Regions from separate parts of the Methylibium sp. T29 genome, predicted to be linked through region 4. Evidence: predicted binding sites of a transcription regulator. Region 4 holds the regulator's gene; each other region holds the start of a gene.
What was found. The regulator sigma-54, encoded in region 4, starts transcription at its own class of promoters, with help from an activator protein. The targets are predictions, from matches to a motif close to TGGCANGNAANCTGCTTT.

Region 1 (4,407 bases), on a different contig from region 4:
CCAGCCGACGCCGGTCCACGGGTTCTGTGCCACCAGCACCAGTGCATTGCGCCAGATGGCGAAACGCGAGCTGCTGATGTCACTGTGCGACTGCAGCCGCTCGACCGCATAGAAGTGTGCGTGCTGCCATTCGGCGTACTCCGCCAGGCCCGCCCAGCAGACGAGGTAGGCCAGCGGCGTCAGCGCGAGCGTCCAGCGTGCGGCGCGCGGCAACGAGCGGTCGACCACCGCCCACAGCAGCAGCACGCCGAGCGACAGCGCCCCGGTGCGCGAGGCGCTCAGCGCCACCGCCAGCACCATCGCGAAGAGCGACGCGGCGGCCCACGGTGCGCGCAGGCGACCGGCCTGCCACAGCCAGGCCGTCATGACCATCGCGCACAACAGCGCGGTGGCCAAATGGTTGGGTTGGCGCATGTTGCCCACGGCGCGGCCGGGCGAGGTGTTGATGGCAACGAGCAAGCCATCCGCGATTGATGGTGCGAAGTATTGGACGAGTGCAACGATGACACACAGCATCCCCGCAAGACTCCAACCAAACGCGAAGGCGCTGTTGACCGAAGAGCTTGTCTTGGCTGCTGCAATCCACAGGACTACAAAAGTAGATGCCAACACCGCCAGATCACTCAGGCTCGCACCATCAAGCAATTTGCTTGATGCAATGTATGCACCCAACACCACTAGCCAGCCGGTACCCACCGACAGGAACTCAACGCTAGGCTGTTGTACGGTGCGACCCCGAATGAATGGCAGCAGGCCAGCGAATGCTAGAGCCAACAATTGATTCGCGAGTACCGCGTCCGGTGTGCCAGGCCATGAGGCGAGCAGGGGTAAGACGATGCTGCCAGTCAGCAGAAGCCTCGCAATCGGTTGTGTATTCATGCTCTCCACAGAAATGACAGAGCCGCAGACTCTCCAATCAAACATCGACTAAGCAAGGGCTGCATAACCGGCCGGCCGGCTGCTTGCATGACCTGAGCCAGTGACCGTCAACCCGAAGACCGGAATGAAGCAGCTGGGTCTGAATCTGTCGACAGATGAATGGCCGCTCCGCTGATGGTCACGCCGTGAAGCTGGAACATGCGCTTGGTGACCCTGTACCCGATTCAGTACCGTTATTCGAATACCAGTTGCGCCTTTCGGGTTATGCATACAGAAAACAAAAAAGGACGCCGCGGCGTCCTTTCAAAAAATCGAAGAACTGAATATCAAGCGCGGCATTCTGCGGGAGCATACTTCCCAAGCAGCGTAGGAGCGCCAACTGCGCCAGTCTTGCCAGCGGCAAAGCATGTCCAAACCATTGGGCCGGTTGGGACGGTTCCTGCAGCGAGTGCCGCACCGTTGGATTGCGGGTTGAGCGTGAGCGTGCCGTTGCCCGCACGAGCCGTCGTCGTAACCGTAATCAAACCAGTCCCCGAAGCAATCGTCACGGAAGTGATATTCGGAGTGCCAATCGGATTGACGCAGTTGCCGGCTGCTGCACACGTGGTTGCAGCACCGGTCCGGTACCCTGCGCCTAGACCACCGTTAGCCGCGGGCGTCCCATTCGCAGCGTTGTCGGCGACAACAACTTTCGCCTCTGACGCAAGTGACAGTCCTTCAGAGACACGCGAGCGAATTGTGTAGTCCTGATAAGCCGGCAGCGCAACCGCCGCCAGGATGCCGATGATCGCCACGACGATCATCAGTTCGATGAGGGTGAAACCCTTCTGAATGTGCTTCTTCATGATCTGAACTCTCCTTGAGCGGTTGAACCGGGTGATAGACGTGGTTCGAAAGGCAGGCTCCGTGCCAAGCGGCGGACTCGCCTGAACGTGAGCTAAACCACGGAGCGTTTGCGCATCGCGGTGAAAGTGGGACAGATCGCGTCACATCGAACGCTGAATCGAGGAACCGTGGCCGTCCGATATCGACACTTTTGGTCGCATCGTGACGCTGCGATCTACAGCGTGAACACCAAGCCCTTCACCAACGGCTCCACCGGTGCGCCGTGTCGATGGCCCGGATTTGCGCCACCACCGCCGCCACCTCGCCGGGCTTGGGGTGGGTGATGTGCACCGGCACGCTGCCGTCCAGCTGGGCCAGTTCGGTGGCCAGGCTGCTGGGCGCCAGGTGGCCGCTCAGGTCGGCGAGCCAGCGTTCGTCGTCGCCGAAGGCGGTCTCGATGATGAGGTGGGCAATGCGCCGGCCCTTCAGGGCGGCCCACAGTGCGGGGTTGGGGCCGGTGTCGCCGCTGTAGACCCACCAGCCCTCGTCGCTGTCGACGGCGAAGCCGCAGGCCGGGACGGTGTGCGATGCGGGCAGCACCTCCACGCGCCGCTCGGCATCGCCGTGGCCGAAGCGCAGGGTGTCGCCAATGGCGAAGGGCAGCAGCCGGATGATCGGGTAAGCGGCGCTCGGGATGCTGGTGAAGTCGGGCCAGAGCTGGCCGTTGAAGAGGTGGGCGCGCAATGCCGCCAGCGTCTCGGGCAGGCCGTGCACGCGGATCGGTCCGCGCTCGGGCTGCGCCAGCCGCAGCTTCATCACGCTGTCGGCGAGCAGCGGGATGGCCAGCACGTGGTCGAGATGGGAATGCGAGACGAGGATGTCGTCCACGCGGGCCATCGCATCGAGAGCCATGTCGCCCACGCCGGTGCCGGCGTCGATCAGCACGTTGTCGTCGAGCAGGAAGGCGGTGGTGCGGCTGCCCGAGGCGATGGAGCCGGAGCAGCCGAGCACCTGCAGGCGCACGGGGGAGTGGCTCATGGGGTCAGCCCCGGCAACGCGGCGGTGTCAGGATCAAGGAAACGAAGAACGTCACGCTCGCATGGTGCCGCCGGGCCGAACGGCGGGCAAGCGACCCGCCGTGCGATGCCTCACGGCTCGGCGGCCGGCGCGACGGGGGTGTCGCAAAGTGATCACGCTGCGGCATTAATGCCTGCAGCGGCGCCTCGGCCCGCCGAGGCGCCGGGACCTTCCCGTTCAGTCCTGCACGAACTGCATCTGGGTGCCGGCGAGTTCGATCACATCGCCGTTCTTCAGGTGCACGGGGTCGCTGCTGACCTCGCTGCCGTTGACGGTGGGGCGGCTGCCGCCCTCGACGTGGGCGAACACGTAGCCGCCTGGGCGCTTGGTGATGGAGGCGACCTGCACGCCGGGCTTGCCGACGGTCGTGACCACCTTGGTGAGCGCCACCTCGCGGCCGACCGCAGCGCCATTGAGCACCTTGATCGACGCCGAGCTGGTGCCGGTGAGCGTCGCGAAGTTGGTGTTGCTCATCGGCGCGGTGTGCTGGAAGTTCGGCGCCGTGGCCGCCGCACCCGGCTTGATGATCATGGTCTTCTCGTAGTCCGAGCTTTCGACGCTCAGGTACTTGATCTTGTACTTGCCGATCTCGACGGTGTCGTTGTGCTGCAGCAGCTGCTTCTTCACGGCCTTGCCGTTGATGTAGGTGCCGTTGGTGCTGTTGAGGTCTTCGATGAAGACGTCCTGGCCCACCATCTGCAGCACGGCGTGCTCGCCGCTGACGGCCAGGTTGTCGATCACGATGTCGTTGTAGGGCCGGCGACCGAGGGTCGTCTTGTCCTTGGTGAGCTGGACTTCCTTGATGACGACCCCGTCCAGCGATACGACCAGCTTGCCCATGCGTGACCCCGTGCGTCTGACTTCTGATGTGGTGGAACCCGGCGACCTGCTGCGCGCCTGAATGTCCGGGCGCTGCCCCTCAGCGGCGGAACGGCCACCAGGCCCGCGATACCGGCGCGGTGCCCGAAGCGCGCACCAGAATGACCGAGATGTTATCCCGTCCGCCAGCGTCGTTGGCTGCCTGTACCAGCGCCTGAGCGGCCTGCGGCAAAGAGTCGTGCTGGCGCAACACGGCGGCGATCTGCTCGTCGTCGATCATGTCCGACAGGCCGTCGGAGCAGAGCAGGATCCAGTCGCCGGGCTGGGTCTGGTGCAGGTGGGTCTCCAGCAGCACGGTGTCCTCGACGCCGACCGCCCGCGTGACCAGGTTCTTGTTGTTCGACGCAGCGGCCTGTTCGGGCGTGATCAATCCGGCATCGAGCTGCTCCTGCAGCAGGGAGTGATCGCGGGTGATCTGCGACAGCTCGCCTTCGCGCCAGCGGTAGCCGCGCGAATCGCCGATGTGCCCGAGCAGCAGCCGTGCGTCTCTCAGCACGGCCACCACGAGCGTGGTGCCCATGCCGGCGTACTGCGGGTTGGAGTTGGCGGCGTTGAAGATCGCGCGGTTGGCGTTGTCGACGCAGATGTCCATGGCGCGCCGCACGTCGGTGTCGGTGGCCTGGGCACTGGCCTCGCTGAGCCAGCGGCCGAGTTCGGCCTTGATGAAGCTGGTGGCCATGCTGCTGGCCACCTCGCCGGCGTTGTAGCCGCCCATGCCGTCGGCCAGGACTGCCAGGCAGGCGGCTT
Region 2 (4,407 bases), on a different contig from region 4:
GATGAAGAGAGCCGGCGTCAGGCTCGCCCAAGGCAGTCCGCCGCCGGGGCCGCTGCGCCACCAGCGCGACATCACCCAGGCGGTGATCGACAGTTGAAGCAGCGATGCCGTCCACCACAGCGCTTCGAGCACGGGACCTCCGAGTCCGGCGGACACCGCGGCTGTGACGAGCAGCAGCAACGCGATGGGCACGGCGGCCAGGAACACATGCCGCACCGGGTGCTTGAGGTCGTCGGCCCAGGCGTCGGGGTGGCGATGAAGGCGCCACAGGCTGGCCGCAAGCAGCGCGGCGAACACAAGCGCAGCGGTGGCGCCGATCACGAGGGCGCCAGCACCTGCGCCATCGCCCAGCACAGGCGCGGCAGCATGCCAGGCCAGCGACAGCCCCGCCAGGCCCATCACCATGCATACCAGCCGGGCGCCAGGTGCTTCAGGGGCGAACGAACCGTGCTCATGGCCGCGTGCTCGTCACTTGAGGTGGGCCCCGAGGGCATCCAAGACTTCGACCGTCACCGGGATCGCTGGGCTGACGCTTTGCGTGACGGTGCAATAGGCTTCGAAGGTGGCGAGCACGCGTTCCAGGTGTTCGAGGCGGGCGGCAGGAACGCCCAAAGTCAGCCGGACGGTCATGGCCAGCACGCGCATGCGGCCTTCGGCATTGCGCCCGACGTCTGCGTGCACGCTGCAGGACAGGGGCTCCGGTGCCTGCTTGAACTTGCGCAGTGCGAACAGCAGTGAGGCGCTGAGGCAGTTGCCCACCGCGGCAGCAAGCAGCTGAACGGGCGAAGGACCGCCGCCCTGGCCCAGCGGTGGCGGTTCGTCGGCGCGCAGTGCAGGGCCCGGCGTGCCGAAGCCGACGTCGAACTGGTAGTCCTGCACTTGTGTCAGGCAGACGCTCGGGGTGGATTCGCTCATGGCGGTGTCTCCTCGGGGGTGGGGTGTCGAGCGTTCAAAGCGGCAGCGCGAGAATCGGTTGGCGATGGAGCGAGGGTGGGTCTTCCTCTGTGTTTGGTACAGAAGAAGCGATCGGCACGGCCGCGTCGTAGCCGCCGGTCGAGGCACCGGCCCTCGCGAGTTGCGGCTGCGGTTCGGAACGGGGAAGGTCCATGGCTCGAGCCCTGACTCCAAGGCAGCAGGAGCACGACACCACTCGGCCGTTTGCACCTACGCCATGCCCTGTATCTGCGAATCTCATGCCAGCGGTGTGAGCGGCTCCGACCCAACGCATGGCGTCTGGCTGATGCGAATTCCTTCCTCGGAAGACAGGGAAGCCTGACGCAAGTCGGTGCCATTGCAGGCGCTGCTGCCGACAAGTCAATCACTGCCGAACGCTGCCAAGAGCACCGCCAAGTGCCCTTGACTGGCAGCGTCGCGACGCGCTTTGGCAGTCACGGCCACGCTCGACTTCGCATTGGGAGCAGACCGCCACAACGCGAACTCACCTGCTGGGCGCGCAAGCATCGCCGCTTTGCCGACGGCATGGGGGGGCGGTGGCACGGAACTTGGAGAGAGGGAGCCCATGAACCGCGATGACAGTCGACTGCTGCGCCACCTCACCACTGCCGTGGCGGTGAAGCTGGCCGTGCTCGCCGTGCTGTGGTGGACCTTTGTTCGCGACAGCTCGGTCGATGCCGGCAGCGAGCAGACGGCTGCGCATCTCGTGGCACCAACAACCCCTTCGGCCACCCGGCAGCCGAACTCACCGACAACAAGACAGGAGCATCCCCAGTGATTTCCGAGCAACTCGTCGACTTGTCGCGGCTGCAGTTCGCGGCCACGGCGATGTACCACTTCCTCTTCGTGCCTCTCACCCTTGGCATGGTCTGGCTGCTGGTGATCATGGAGAGCGTCTACGTGATGACGGGCAACGTCATCTGGAAGGACATGACCCGCTTCTGGGGCAAGCTCTTCGGCATCAACTTCGCGCTGGGCGTCACTACCGGCATCACGCTGGAGTTCCAGTTCGGCACGAACTGGGCCTACTACTCGCACTACGTGGGCGACATCTTCGGCGCCCCGCTGGCCATCGAAGGGCTGATGGCCTTCTTCCTCGAGTCGACCTTCATCGGCCTGTTCTTCTTCGGCTGGGATCGCCTGCGCAAGACGCAGCACCTGATGGTCACGCTGCTGATGGCCATCGGCACCAACCTCAGCGCCCTGTGGATCCTGATCGCCAATGGCTGGATGCAGAACCCCGTCGGCGCCGAGTTCAGCTACCAGACCATGCGCATGGAGATGACGGACTTCTGGGCCGTCGTCTTCAACCCAGATGCCCAGGCCAAGTTCGTGCACACGGTGTCGGCCGGCTACGTGACCGGGGCCATGTTCGTGCTGTCGGTCTCCAGTTGGTATCTGCTGCGGGGCCGCGACGTCGAGTTCGCCAAGCGCAGCTTCCGCGTGGCCGCGGCCTTCGGCCTGGCCTCGACGCTGAGCGTGATCGTGCTGGGTGACGAGTCCGGCTACACGGTGGGCGAGGCCCAGCAGACCAAGATGGCGGCCATCGAAGCGATGTGGGAGACCGAGCCTGCGCCGGCGAGCTTCAATGTGGTGGCTTGGCCCAACGAGGCAGCGCAGAAGAACGACTGGGCGATCGAGGTGCCGTGGGTGATGGGGCTGATCGGCACCCGCAGCATCAGCAAGGAGATTCCCGGCATCCGCGAGATCAAGGCGCGCAACCGTCAACGCATTGAAGGCGGCATCGTGGCGGTGACCGCGCTGGAAGCCCTGCGCAAGCACCGCGATGACGTCGCGGCCAAGGAGACCTTCGAGCGGCACAAGGCCGACCTCGGCTTCGGTCTGCTGCTGAAGAAGTACGTGGTTGACGTCAGGACAGCCACGCCGGACATCATCGACCGGGCGGTCAACGACACCGTGCCGCGGGTGGCGCCGATGTTCTGGAGCTTCCGCCTGATGGTGGCGCTGGGCATGGCCATGCTGCTGCTCTTCGGTCTGGCCTTCTGGAGCACGCTGAAGGGCGCCTGCACCGGCAAGCCCTGGCTGCTGAAGTGGGCTGTGTGGATGCTGCCGGCGCCCTGGCTGGCCTGCGAACTGGGTTGGGTGGTGGCGGAGTACGGCCGCCAGCCCTGGACGATCTATGGCGTGCTGCCCACGCACCTGAGCGTGTCGACGCTGAGCGTGAACAGCCTTTATGGCTCGCTGGCCGGCTTCGTCGGCTTCTACACGGTGTTGCTGATCGTCGAGGTCTACCTCATGCAGAAGTTCGCGCGTCAGGGTCCGGGCAGCCTCGGCACCGGCCGCTACCAGTTCGAGCCGGCTCACGCCTGAAGGAACCGCGATGCTTGACTATCCAACCCTCAAGGTGATCTGGTGGCTGCTCGTCGGCGTGCTGCTGGTCGGCTTCGCCATCATGGACGGCCACGACATGGGCGTGGGCACGCTGCTGCCCTTCGTCGGTCGCGGCGATGAAGAACGCCGCGTCGTCATCAACACCGTCGGCCCGCACTGGGACGGAAACCAGGTCTGGTTCATCACCGGTGGCGGCGCCATCTTTGCAGCCTGGCCGCTGGTCTATGCCACCGCGTTCAGCGGCTTCTACTGGGCCATGCTGGCGGTGCTGTGGGCGCTGTTCTTCCGCCCTGTGGGCTTCGACTACCGCAGCAAGATCCACAACGCCACGTGGCGCAGCACCTGGGACTGGGGCCTGTTCATCGGCGGCGCGGTGCCGCCATTGATCTTCGGCGTGGCCTTCGGCAACCTGCTGCAGGGCGTGCCCTTCGGTTTCGACGACTACCTCGTCAGCACCTACGCCGGCAGCTTCTGGCAGTTGCTCAACCCATTCGCGCTGCTGGCCGGTGTGGTGAGCAGCGCGATGATCACGATGCACGGCGGCATGTACCTCGCGCACCGCACCGAGGGCGAGATCCAGCGGCGCGCGGCGCGGGGCGCTGTCGGCGCTGCCCTGCTGATGGCATTGGCCTTCGTGGCTGCAGGGGTGTGGCTGCGCATCGGCGACATCCAGGGCTTCGTCATCACGTCGGTGCTGGACCCGGCCGCCATGCCCGACCCCTTGGCCAAGACGGTGGTGCGCAGCGCTGACGGCTGGTGGCTCAACTATGCCCGGCAGCCCTTGATCTGGTTGCTGCCGGCCATGGGTATCGCAGGTGCGTTGCTGGCAGCCGGGCTCGTGACGTTGCGCCGGACGCTGGCTGCCTTTGTGGCTTCAGCACTGGCCATCGTCGGTGTGGTGGGCACGGCTGGCGCCGCCATGTTCCCGTTCATCATGCCCTCGTCGAGCATGCCCAACGCGAGCCTGACGGTGTGGGACAGCGTGTCCAGCCCCATGACGCTAGGCCTGATGTTGGCTGCCACGCTGGTCTTCATGCCGCTGATCGTGCTCTACACGTCATGGGCCTACCGGGTGATGCGCGGCAAGGTCACCGTGGCCCA
Region 3 (4,407 bases), on a different contig from region 4:
CCGGCTTCGCGGCGCGCATCACGCCGAGGTGGCCCTGCACCGATTGCGAGAGGTAGGCGACACTGCCGCAGCCGCCCAGCAGCGCCAGCGCAGCGCCGACCGCGACAAGAGAGAACCACCAGGACCGGGCGCGCAGCAGCATGGCGCGCAGTCTACGGCTCCATGCGGACAGGTCGGCGGGCGCTACAGGTAGCGGCGGATGCCGGTCAGCGCCGGGACACCACTGGCCTCGAGCCGGTCGACGGCCTGCGTGAAGCAGGCGTCCGCGCGCACCGGCCCCAGCAGTTCGGCGAGTGCCACGTACATCACGTTGATCAGCAGCGTGCCATGGCCGCCGGCCGGCCAGTCGCCATCGAGCGTGCTCACCTGCCCGCTCCACCACAGCGACGCCGCGTGCTGCTGGGTCGCGGCAGGCTGGCCGCGTGGCGGATCAGCGCGCGGCGCACGCGCGCCGGCGTCAGGCCGACCGGCAGATCGCGCGAGAGCTGGGCCTCGATCGCCGCGAAGAAGGCCTGCAGGGCCGCCACCCCTCGCCCAGCCGCGGCGCCACCGGGGCGACGGAGCCCGGTGGCAGGCTGCCCGGCTCGGTGGACTCGAAGGGTTGCGAGGACAGTGGATCGTCCGGCAGGCGCCGCGGGTCACTCTGCAGCGCGCGGAAGATCCTGAGGTGCAGCTCGGCTTCCTTGCCGGCCAGGCCGAAGCCGTCGGCGATCTGCCGGCAGTAGCGGCTCAGGCCGAGGAACAGCGCGCCGCGCCCCTGGAACTGCTGGCACCACAGCATCACCGCGTCGCGCACGCGCGGCGCCTCCAGGTACTCGGCCAGCGCGTGCGCCAGCGCACGCCGCACAGTGACCGGATCGTTGTCGCGGCTTGCCATCGTCGACGCACCGCCGCTCATCGCTTGCCCCGGTGCACCGCGTCCTGCTGGAACTCGGGGTAGCCGATCTCGTAGTGCTCGGTGAAATCGAGGCCGCGCTGCTCGTCGAGCGTGCTGGCGCGCAGGCCCATGCTGCGGGCCAGCAGCCAGTACATCAGCAGCGCGGTGCCGAAGGACCACACGAAGGCGACGCCGCAGCCGATCGCCTGCACGCCGAGCTGCCGCAGGTCGAACATCGCGTCGTGCTTGAACAGCCCGGCCGCCAGCGTGCCCCAGACGCCGCCGACCGCATGCACCGAGACGGCTCCCACCACGTCGTCGATGCGACCCGCCTCAAGCAGCCAGCCGGCCAGCACGCTCAGCCCGCCGGCCACGAAGCCGGTGAGCAGCGCATAGGCCGGCTCCATCACGTGGCAGCCCGCGGTGACGCCGACCAGGCCGGCGATGCTCCCGTTGACGGCCGCCGTCATCAGCACCGGCTGGCGGCCGAGCGCCAGCATCGCCAAAGCGCCGATCGCCCCCGCCGCGCCGGACAGGTGGGTGTTGAGCACGATCTTGCCGATGCCCACCGTGGCCGCGGCGGTGCTGCCGCCGTTGAAGCCGAACCACCCCAGCCACAGGATGAACCCGCCGAGCGCCACCGAGGTGAGGTTGTGGCCGAGCATCGGGCGCGCCTCGCCGTTGGGTCCGAAGCGTCCGAGCCGGGGCCCGATCACCAGGACGGCAGCGAGCGCCGACCAGCCGCCCACCGAGTGCACGACGGTCGATCCGGCGAAGTCGATGAAGCCCATCTCGCGCAGCCAGCCCTGGCCGGAGAACAGCGAGCCCCAGGCCCAGGACCCGAACACCGGGTAGATGAGCCCGGTGATGAGCACGGAGCTGACGATGTAGGCCCAGAAACGCGCACGCTCGGCGATCGCGCCGCTGACGATGGTGGCGGCGGTGGCGGCGAACATCATCTGGAAGAACAGCAGCCCGTAGTCGGCCTCGGGCATCGCGTGCGGCAGGAAGCGGTCGGTGCCGATCCAGCCGCTGGCATTGGCGCCGAACATCAGGCCGAAGCCCACGGCCCAGAAAGCGACCGCGCCGAAGCACGTGTCGCAGTAGTTCTTCATGATGACGTTGATCGCGTTCTTGGCGCGGCTCATGCCGCTTTCCAGCAGCGCGAAGCCGGCCTGCATGAAGAACACCAGGCGCCGGCGGCCATCATCCAGACCATGTCGGTCCCGGACTTCAGCTGTTCGATCGTCGTGGGGTCGGCGGCGCGGGAGGCGGCCGCGAGGCTCGCGAGCAGGACGGCGCACGCGAGAGGACGCGCGGCCCGACGGACAGCAGGTTTCAAGACGGATTCCCAACGTTCTGGTGACGCGGCAATGTGGCAAGACACATGCCACCGCGCTGGCCAGCGACCGGACTTCCACGCGACGCATCGGCCGCGTGACGGACTGCTCAGTCCGCGCGCACCTCGACCAGGCAGTCGTAGAAGCTCGGGGCCCGACCGAGGTCGGTGAGCTTCTGGTGGGTGACTTCGTTCACGTTGCTGCCGCGCACGCCGAGCTTGCGCCACCAGATGCCCAGGCCGTTGACCACACCGGGGCGCGCCCGCTCGCTGAGCACGGCCTTGCACCAATACTGGCCGCGCTCGTTGAAGACACGCACCAGCGCACCATCGTGGATGCCGCGCGGCGCCGCGTCGCCCGGGTGGATCTCCAGCACCGGCTCGCCCTCGATGTCGCGCAGGCTCTTCACGTTGACGAAGCTGGAGTTGAGGAAGTTGCGCGCCGGCGGCGAGATCATCGCCAGCGGATAGGCCGCAGCGAGCTCGGGCGTGCTCTGCGCCGACTCGTGGTTGGGCACGTGGTCGGGCACGCCCCAGCCGGGCGCGTCGATGCGGCAGCGCCCGCTCGGCGTGGGGAAGCCGCCGTCGGCGAACGGCGCCTCGGGCAGCGGCAGCTGGACCCAGCCGTGTTCACGCAGCTCGTCGAAGCGCACGTGGCGGCCGAAGGCCTGGCGGGCGATCGCCTCGTCGCTGTCGCCGAAGCAGGGGTCGACATAGCCCATGCGCGCGGCGAGGCGCCGGAAGATCTCGGTGTTGGGCAGCGCCTCGCCCAGCGGCGCGACGGCCGCTTCGTTGATCAGCACCGAGGTGTGGCCGTAGCTGCGGTGCACGTCCAGGTGCTCGAGCTGCGTGGTCGCGGGCAGCACGAAGTCGGCGTGGTCGGCGGTGTCGGTGAGGAAGTGCTCCAGCACCACGGTGAACAGATCCTCGCGCGCGAAGCCCCGCACGACCTGGGGCGATTCGGGCGCCACCGCGACCGGATTGCTGTTGTAGACCACCAGCGCCTCGATCTTCGGGCCGAAGCCGGCCGAGCTCTCGCGCAGCAGGTCGTCTCCGATGGTGCTCATGTTGATCGTGCGCGGACGGCGCGCGCCCAGCAGCTCGGGCCGCTGCAGGGCGCCGTGGTCGATCGGGTACCAGCCGCTGCTCGACAGCAGCAACCCGCCGGCGCGATGCCGCCAGGCGCCGATCAGGCAGGGCAGCGTGGCGATCAGGCGCACCGCGTTGCCGCCGCCATGCACGCGCTGCATGCCGTAGTTGAGGCGGATCGCGGCCGGCCGTGTGCCGCCGTAGTCACGCGCCAGGCCACGCACCTGCTCGGCGTCCAGGCCGCAGACGGCGGCGGTGCGCTCGGGCGTCCAGGCGAGTGCCTTCTCGCGCAGCGCTGGCCAGCCCTCGGTGTGGCGGTCGATGTAGTCATGGTCGAGCCAGTCGTTGACGATCAGCTCGCGCATCAGGCCGAGCGCCAGCGCACCGTCGGTGCCGGGCAGCAGCGCAAGGTGCTGGTGGCACTTGTCGGCGGTCTCGGAGCGGCGCGGATCGATGCAGACCAGCTTCGCGCCGGCGCGCTTGGCCGCCTGGGCGTAGGTCCAGAAGTGCAGGTTCGACGCGATGCTGTTGCTGCCCCAGATCAGGATCAGCTTCGCTTCGGCGAAGTGCTCCACGTGCATGCCGACCTTGGCACCGTAGCTCGCCGTCAGCGCCTCGCCGCCGGCGCTGGCGCAGATGGTGCGGTCGAGCAGCGAGGCCCCCAGGCGGTGGAAGAAGCGCGCGGCCATGCTTTCACCCTGCACCAAGCCCATCGTGCCGGCATAGCTATACGGCACGATGGCCTGCGGGTCGCGCGCAGCGATCGCCTGCAGGCGCGTCGCGATGACGTCCAGCGCCTCGGCCCAGCCGACCCGCTCGAAGCGCCCGGCGCCCTTGGGCCCGACGCGCCGCAGCGGGTGCAGCACGCGCTCGGGGTGGTAGGTGCGCTCGGGATAGCGCGAGACCTTGGTGCACAGCGCGCCGTGGGTGGTCGGGTGGTCGGCGTCGCCCTGGACCTTCACCGCGCGGCCATCGCGCACCGTGACGCGCAACGCGCAGGTGTCGGGGCAGTCGTGCGGGCAGGCGCCGCGCACGCTGCGGGTCAGCCCGCCGTCGCCTTCCACTTGCCGTCCACCTTGCAGAGCTGCTGCTCGCTGCGGGC
Region 4 (4,407 bases):
GCCAGCCGCGCTTGAACAGCGCCTCGCCCGAGGTGTCGACATACAGCGTGGCGTGCTCGGGCGCCAGGTGCAGCAGCAGCGGCAGGTCGGGGCGGCGGGTGTCGACGCTCGGGCGCGCGCCGAGCGCGTCGCGCATCGCGTCGCAGACACCGTCCTTGATGCGCAGCGCGGCGAAGTTCAGGCTCTTGAGCGGCGCGCGCTGCGCGGTCACGTCCACCTTCAGGGTCTGCGTCGGCGTGATCCAGTCGGGCCAGCGCGGGCTGCGGGCCAACGCGTACAGGTCGTCCTCGCTGCGGTAGGGCGCATCGGCCACCTGCCACAGCACGCGCTGGGCGAGCCGGCTGCCGAGGTTGAGTGCCATCGCCTCGCGCGGGCCGCCGCGCACCATCACGCCGCCGCGCTGCGTCTGCGCCGCCGCGCCCGGCAGCAACCGGGCAACCTCGTCGGCGAGCAGCGCCTCGACGCCGGCCGCGCAGGGGAGGAACAAGGAGGACGGCGGGGCGTCGGGCGGAAGGGCGACGTTCATGCGTGCAGAGGGGTTCGAGGGTTGCGCTCGCGCCTCGGTCGACACCGGGCGGGGCGCTGGGTCTTGTTGCCGGTTCGGGCCCGAGACCTCGTCGTCACATCATCGTGCGCCGCAGGTTGGCCGGCGCGATCTTCAGCGCCTCGCGGTACTTCGCCACCGTGCGGCGTGCCACCTGGATGCCCTGCTCTTCCAGCATGCTGCTGAGCTGGCTGTCCGACAGCGGCTTCTTGGCGTCCTCGGCACTGACCAGCTGCTTGATCAGCGCACGCACCGCGGTGCTCGACGCATTGCCACCGGCCTCGGTGTTGAGCGAGGAGCCGAAGAAGTACTTCAGCTCGAAGGTGCCGTAGGGCGTGGACATGTACTTGGCGGTGGTCACGCGCGAGATGGTCGACTCGTGCAGACCCAGCTCGTCGGCGATCTCGCGCAGCACCAGCGGCTTCATCGCGATCGCGCCATGGCTGAAGAAGGCCTTCTGGCGCTCGACGATGGCCTGCGACACGCGCTGGATGGTGTCGAAGCGCTGCAGGATGTTCTTCATGAACCAGCGCGCCTCCTGCAGCCGCGAGCTCAGGCCCGCGCCCGATTCGGTGCGCGCGCCCCGCTGCTGCTTGATGGCCTGGGCGTAGAGGTCGTTGATGCGCAGCTTGGGCATCACGTCGGGGTTGAGCACCACGCGCCAGCCGCGGCCGGCCTTCTGCACGATGACATCGGGCACGATGATGTTGGCCTCGGCCTTGGTGAAGGGCCGGCCGGGCTTGGGCTCGCAGCGCACGATCAGCGCCTGCGCGGCCTTCAGCAGCTCCTCGTCGGCGCCGGTGGCGGCCATCAGCTTCTTGCCGTCGCGCCGCGCCAGCAACTCGAGGTGGTACTTGCAGATCAGGATCGCGATCATCTGCGCCTCACAGCGCGGTCCGGCCCGCAGCTGCAGCGTCAGGCACTCTGACAGGTCGCGCGCACCGACGCCCAGCGGCTCCAGGTTGTGCAGCCACTTCAGCGCGCAGCGCAGGCGGTCGAGCAGCTCCTCGACCGCGATGTCGTCCTCGTCGCCGGCCAGGCGCTGGGCGATCTCTTCCAGGGGGTCGGCCAGGTAGCCGTCCTCGTCGAGCGATTCGATCAGCACCATCACCGCGCCGCGGTCCTCGTCGCTCAGGCGCATGCCGCGCAACTGGTCGCGCAGGTGGTCCTGCAGGCTCACCCCGGCGCTGCTGCGCTCCATGGGGTCGAACTCGTCGCTGTCGTTGTTGCCGGCCTTGCCGGGCGTCTCGCGGATGCCGTCGAAGTCCTCGCGCTCGGTGCCGTTCTCCCAGTCCTCGCGCTCGGTGGTGCCGAACTCGGCCGCATCCACCGCGACCGGCTCGGGGTCGGCGGCCACCTCGGACCCCGAGCCCTCCCAGGCGTCATCGGCCTGGCGCTCCGTGGCCGTGGCGCGCTCCACCGGCGCGTCGAACGGGGTCGGCGCATCTTCCTCCACTTCGAGGAAGGGGTTCTGCTCCAGCATCTGCTCGACTTCCTGGTGAAGCTCGAGCGTGGAAAGCTGCAGCAGCCGGATCGACTGCTGAAGCTGCGGCGTGAGCGCCAGATGCTGCGAAAAACGGACCTGCAGGGAAGGCTTCATCACATCCTGAAGTGCTCGCCGAGGTAGACCTTGCGGACGTCGGCGTTCTCGACGATCTGCTCGGGGGTGCCTTCGGCCAGCACGCGTCCTTCGCTGATGATGTAGGCGCGGTGGCAGATGCCCAGGGTCTCGCGCACGTTGTGGTCGGTGATCAGCACGCCGATCCCGCGGCTCTTGAGGAAGCCGATGATTCGCTGGATCTCGATCACCGCGATCGGATCGACGCCGGCGAACGGCTCGTCGAGCAGGATGAAGCGCGGCTGCGTGGCCAGCGCGCGGGCGATCTCGACGCGCCGCCGTTCGCCGCCCGACAGTGCCGGTGCCGGGCTGTCGCGCAGCTTGTCGATCGACAGGTCGTGCAGCAGGCCGTCGAGCAGCTCGTCGATGCGTGCCTTGGTGTAGGCCTTGCCGCGTTCGTCGAACTGGAGCTCCAGCACCGCGCGGATGTTCTCCTCGACGGTGAGCTTGCGGAAGATCGAGGCCTCCTGCGGCAGGTAGGACAGCCCGAGGCGCGAGCGCTGGTGGATCGGCAGGCGCTCGATCGGCGCGCCGTCGATGCGGATCTCGCCGGCGTCGGCGCGCACCAGGCCCACGATCATGTAGAAGCTGGTGGTCTTGCCGGCGCCGTTCGGGCCCAGCAGGCCCACCACCTCGCCGGCCGCAACGGCCAGGTGCACGTCCTTGACGACCTTGCGGGCGCCGTAGCTCTTCTGCAGTCCGCGAGCCTCCAGGCGGCTCGCCATCGCCGTGTTCATGGCCGCGTCCCCGCCCCGGAGTTGGCGCCGAAGCCGGGTTCTCGCGCGGCGTCAGCACGCCGCGCACCCGGCCTGGCGCGGCCGCGGAGGCCGGGCCGCCGAGCACCTGGAAGACCTCGGTCACGTTGTCGTAGGAGATGGTGTTGCCGGCCACCTCGTCGGCCAGCGTGCTGCCGCGGAAGCGCCGCAGCACGGCCTGGTTCACGAGCCGCACGGTGTCGCCGCGGCCGTCGTACTCGAGGCGCTCGGCCTCGCCCTCGATGTACTCGTCGTTGCTGCCGCGCTTCTGGCGGAAGTAGGCACGCTTGTTCGGCCAGCCGGTCGCCACCGCGGACTGGTAGCCTCGGGACTCTGGCGCACCTCCACGCGGTCGGCGCGGATGACGATGCTGCCCTTGGTGATCTCGACGTTGCCCGACAGGATGTTCAATTGCTTGACCTCGTCGACCCGGGCCGAGTCGGCAGTGAAGGCCAGCGGCTGGCTGCGGTCAGCCTTTTCGGCGGCGAAGGCCGGCAGCAGGGCCAGCCCCAGCACCGCCAGGACGGCCCGGCAAACAGCTGCGCCAGCAAGGTGCACCGCGATGCAGGATAGGGGGTCGGAGCGGACATGGAGGGAATCGGCATGAATCTTGCTGCCGATTCTAGGGTGAGTTCGATCGCTTGCCACGGCCGGCCGCCGCTCCGACGGCCGCTGTCGCGTCGACGCCAAACGAGGGTCAGCCGCCCTTGCGGATCTGCGCGATCAGGTGGTCGGTGATCGCCAGCGCGCGGTCGTTGCTGCCGGCCAGCGAACCCGAGGTGTAGTAGGACCCGTTGATGCCGATCGCCGGCGTGCCGTCGATCTTGTAGCCGGCCGACAGCGCGGCGGCCTGGCGGGCCTTGGTCTGCACCGAGAACGAGTTCATCACGTCGAGGAACTTGGCCTTGTCGACGCCATTCTTCGCCACGAAGTCGCCGATCGCCTCGGGCGTGTTCAGCGGATTGCGTTCGACGTGCATCGCGGTGAAGACCTTGCGGTGCAGGGTGTCGACCAGCCCCAGGGCCTCGATCGCGAAGTACAGCTTCTGGTGCAGCACGAACGGCACCTCGCGGAAGGCGACCGGCAGGCGCCGGAAGGTGATGTCCGGCGGCAGCTTCTTGACCCAGGATTCGAGCATCGGCTCGAAGGCGTGGCAGTGCGGGCAGCCGTACCAGAAGAACTCCACGACCTCGAGCTTCTTCGGGTCCTGCGTCGGCTGGCGCTGCGACAGCTTCACGTAGTCCTTGCCCTCGACCGGACCGCCCTGGGCGTGGCCGAAGGCCGGCAGCAGTCCGACGCAGGTGGTGGCCAGCGACAGGGTCGTGAAGTCACGACGGTTCATGAGCATCCTTTCAGCGTTCAGACAGACGCAGCGGTGGAGTCATCCCCACGCCGCGAAGTTCATTTCTGCACCCGCACCAGCGCCGACACCATGCCGGCGCCGTCCAGCGTTTCCTTCACCTTCTCGGCCTCGGCGCGCTGCACGAACG

Region 1: a site for sigma-54 is predicted at 1,774-1,791, ahead of x551_RS24175 (pilin). Genes of this name have one in related genera too.
Region 2: a site for sigma-54 is predicted at 1,492-1,509, ahead of cydP (cytochrome oxidase putative small subunit CydP). Genes of this name have one in related genera too.
Region 3: a site for sigma-54 is predicted at 2,253-2,270, ahead of x551_RS00070 (ammonium transporter). Genes of this name have one in related genera too.

What each region holds. Positions count from the first base shown of each region.
Region 1 covers NZ_AZND01000038.1:10,711-15,117, reverse strand. Annotated here, with positions in the region: gene x551_RS07415 (O-antigen ligase family protein) at 1-879, opposite strand, end outside; gene x551_RS24175 (pilin) at 1,206-1,724, opposite strand; gene x551_RS07405 (3',5'-cyclic-nucleotide phosphodiesterase) at 1,963-2,742, opposite strand; gene x551_RS07400 (FHA domain-containing protein) at 2,959-3,621, opposite strand; gene x551_RS07395 (Stp1/IreP family PP2C-type Ser/Thr phosphatase) at 3,701-4,407, opposite strand, start outside.
Region 2 covers NZ_AZND01000043.1:17,002-21,408, forward strand. Annotated here, with positions in the region: gene x551_RS08045 (C4-dicarboxylate ABC transporter) at 1-405, opposite strand, end outside; gene x551_RS08050 (OsmC family protein) at 469-915, opposite strand; gene cydP (cytochrome oxidase putative small subunit CydP) at 1,520-1,732, shown strand; gene x551_RS08060 (cytochrome ubiquinol oxidase subunit I) at 1,729-3,285, shown strand; gene cydB (cytochrome d ubiquinol oxidase subunit II) at 3,296-4,407, shown strand, end outside.
Region 3 covers NZ_AZND01000001.1:13,037-17,443, forward strand. Annotated here, with positions in the region: gene x551_RS00055 (aminopeptidase) at 1-142, opposite strand, end outside; gene x551_RS00060 (hypothetical protein) at 184-366, opposite strand; gene x551_RS00065 (hypothetical protein) at 458-877, opposite strand; gene x551_RS00070 (ammonium transporter) at 895-2,058, opposite strand; gene x551_RS00075 (molybdopterin oxidoreductase family protein) at 2,327-4,369, opposite strand; gene x551_RS00080 (hypothetical protein) at 4,348-4,407, opposite strand, start outside.
Region 4 covers NZ_AZND01000243.1:235-4,641, reverse strand. Annotated here, with positions in the region: partial or broken gene x551_RS18535 (THUMP domain-containing protein) at 1-526, opposite strand, end outside; gene x551_RS18530 (RNA polymerase factor sigma-54) at 621-2,144, opposite strand; gene lptB (LPS export ABC transporter ATP-binding protein) at 2,144-2,899, opposite strand; partial or broken gene lptA (lipopolysaccharide transport periplasmic protein LptA) at 3,075-3,433, opposite strand; gene x551_RS18520 (thiol:disulfide interchange protein DsbA/DsbL) at 3,615-4,259, opposite strand; partial or broken gene x551_RS18515 (SPOR domain-containing protein) at 4,319-4,407, opposite strand, start outside.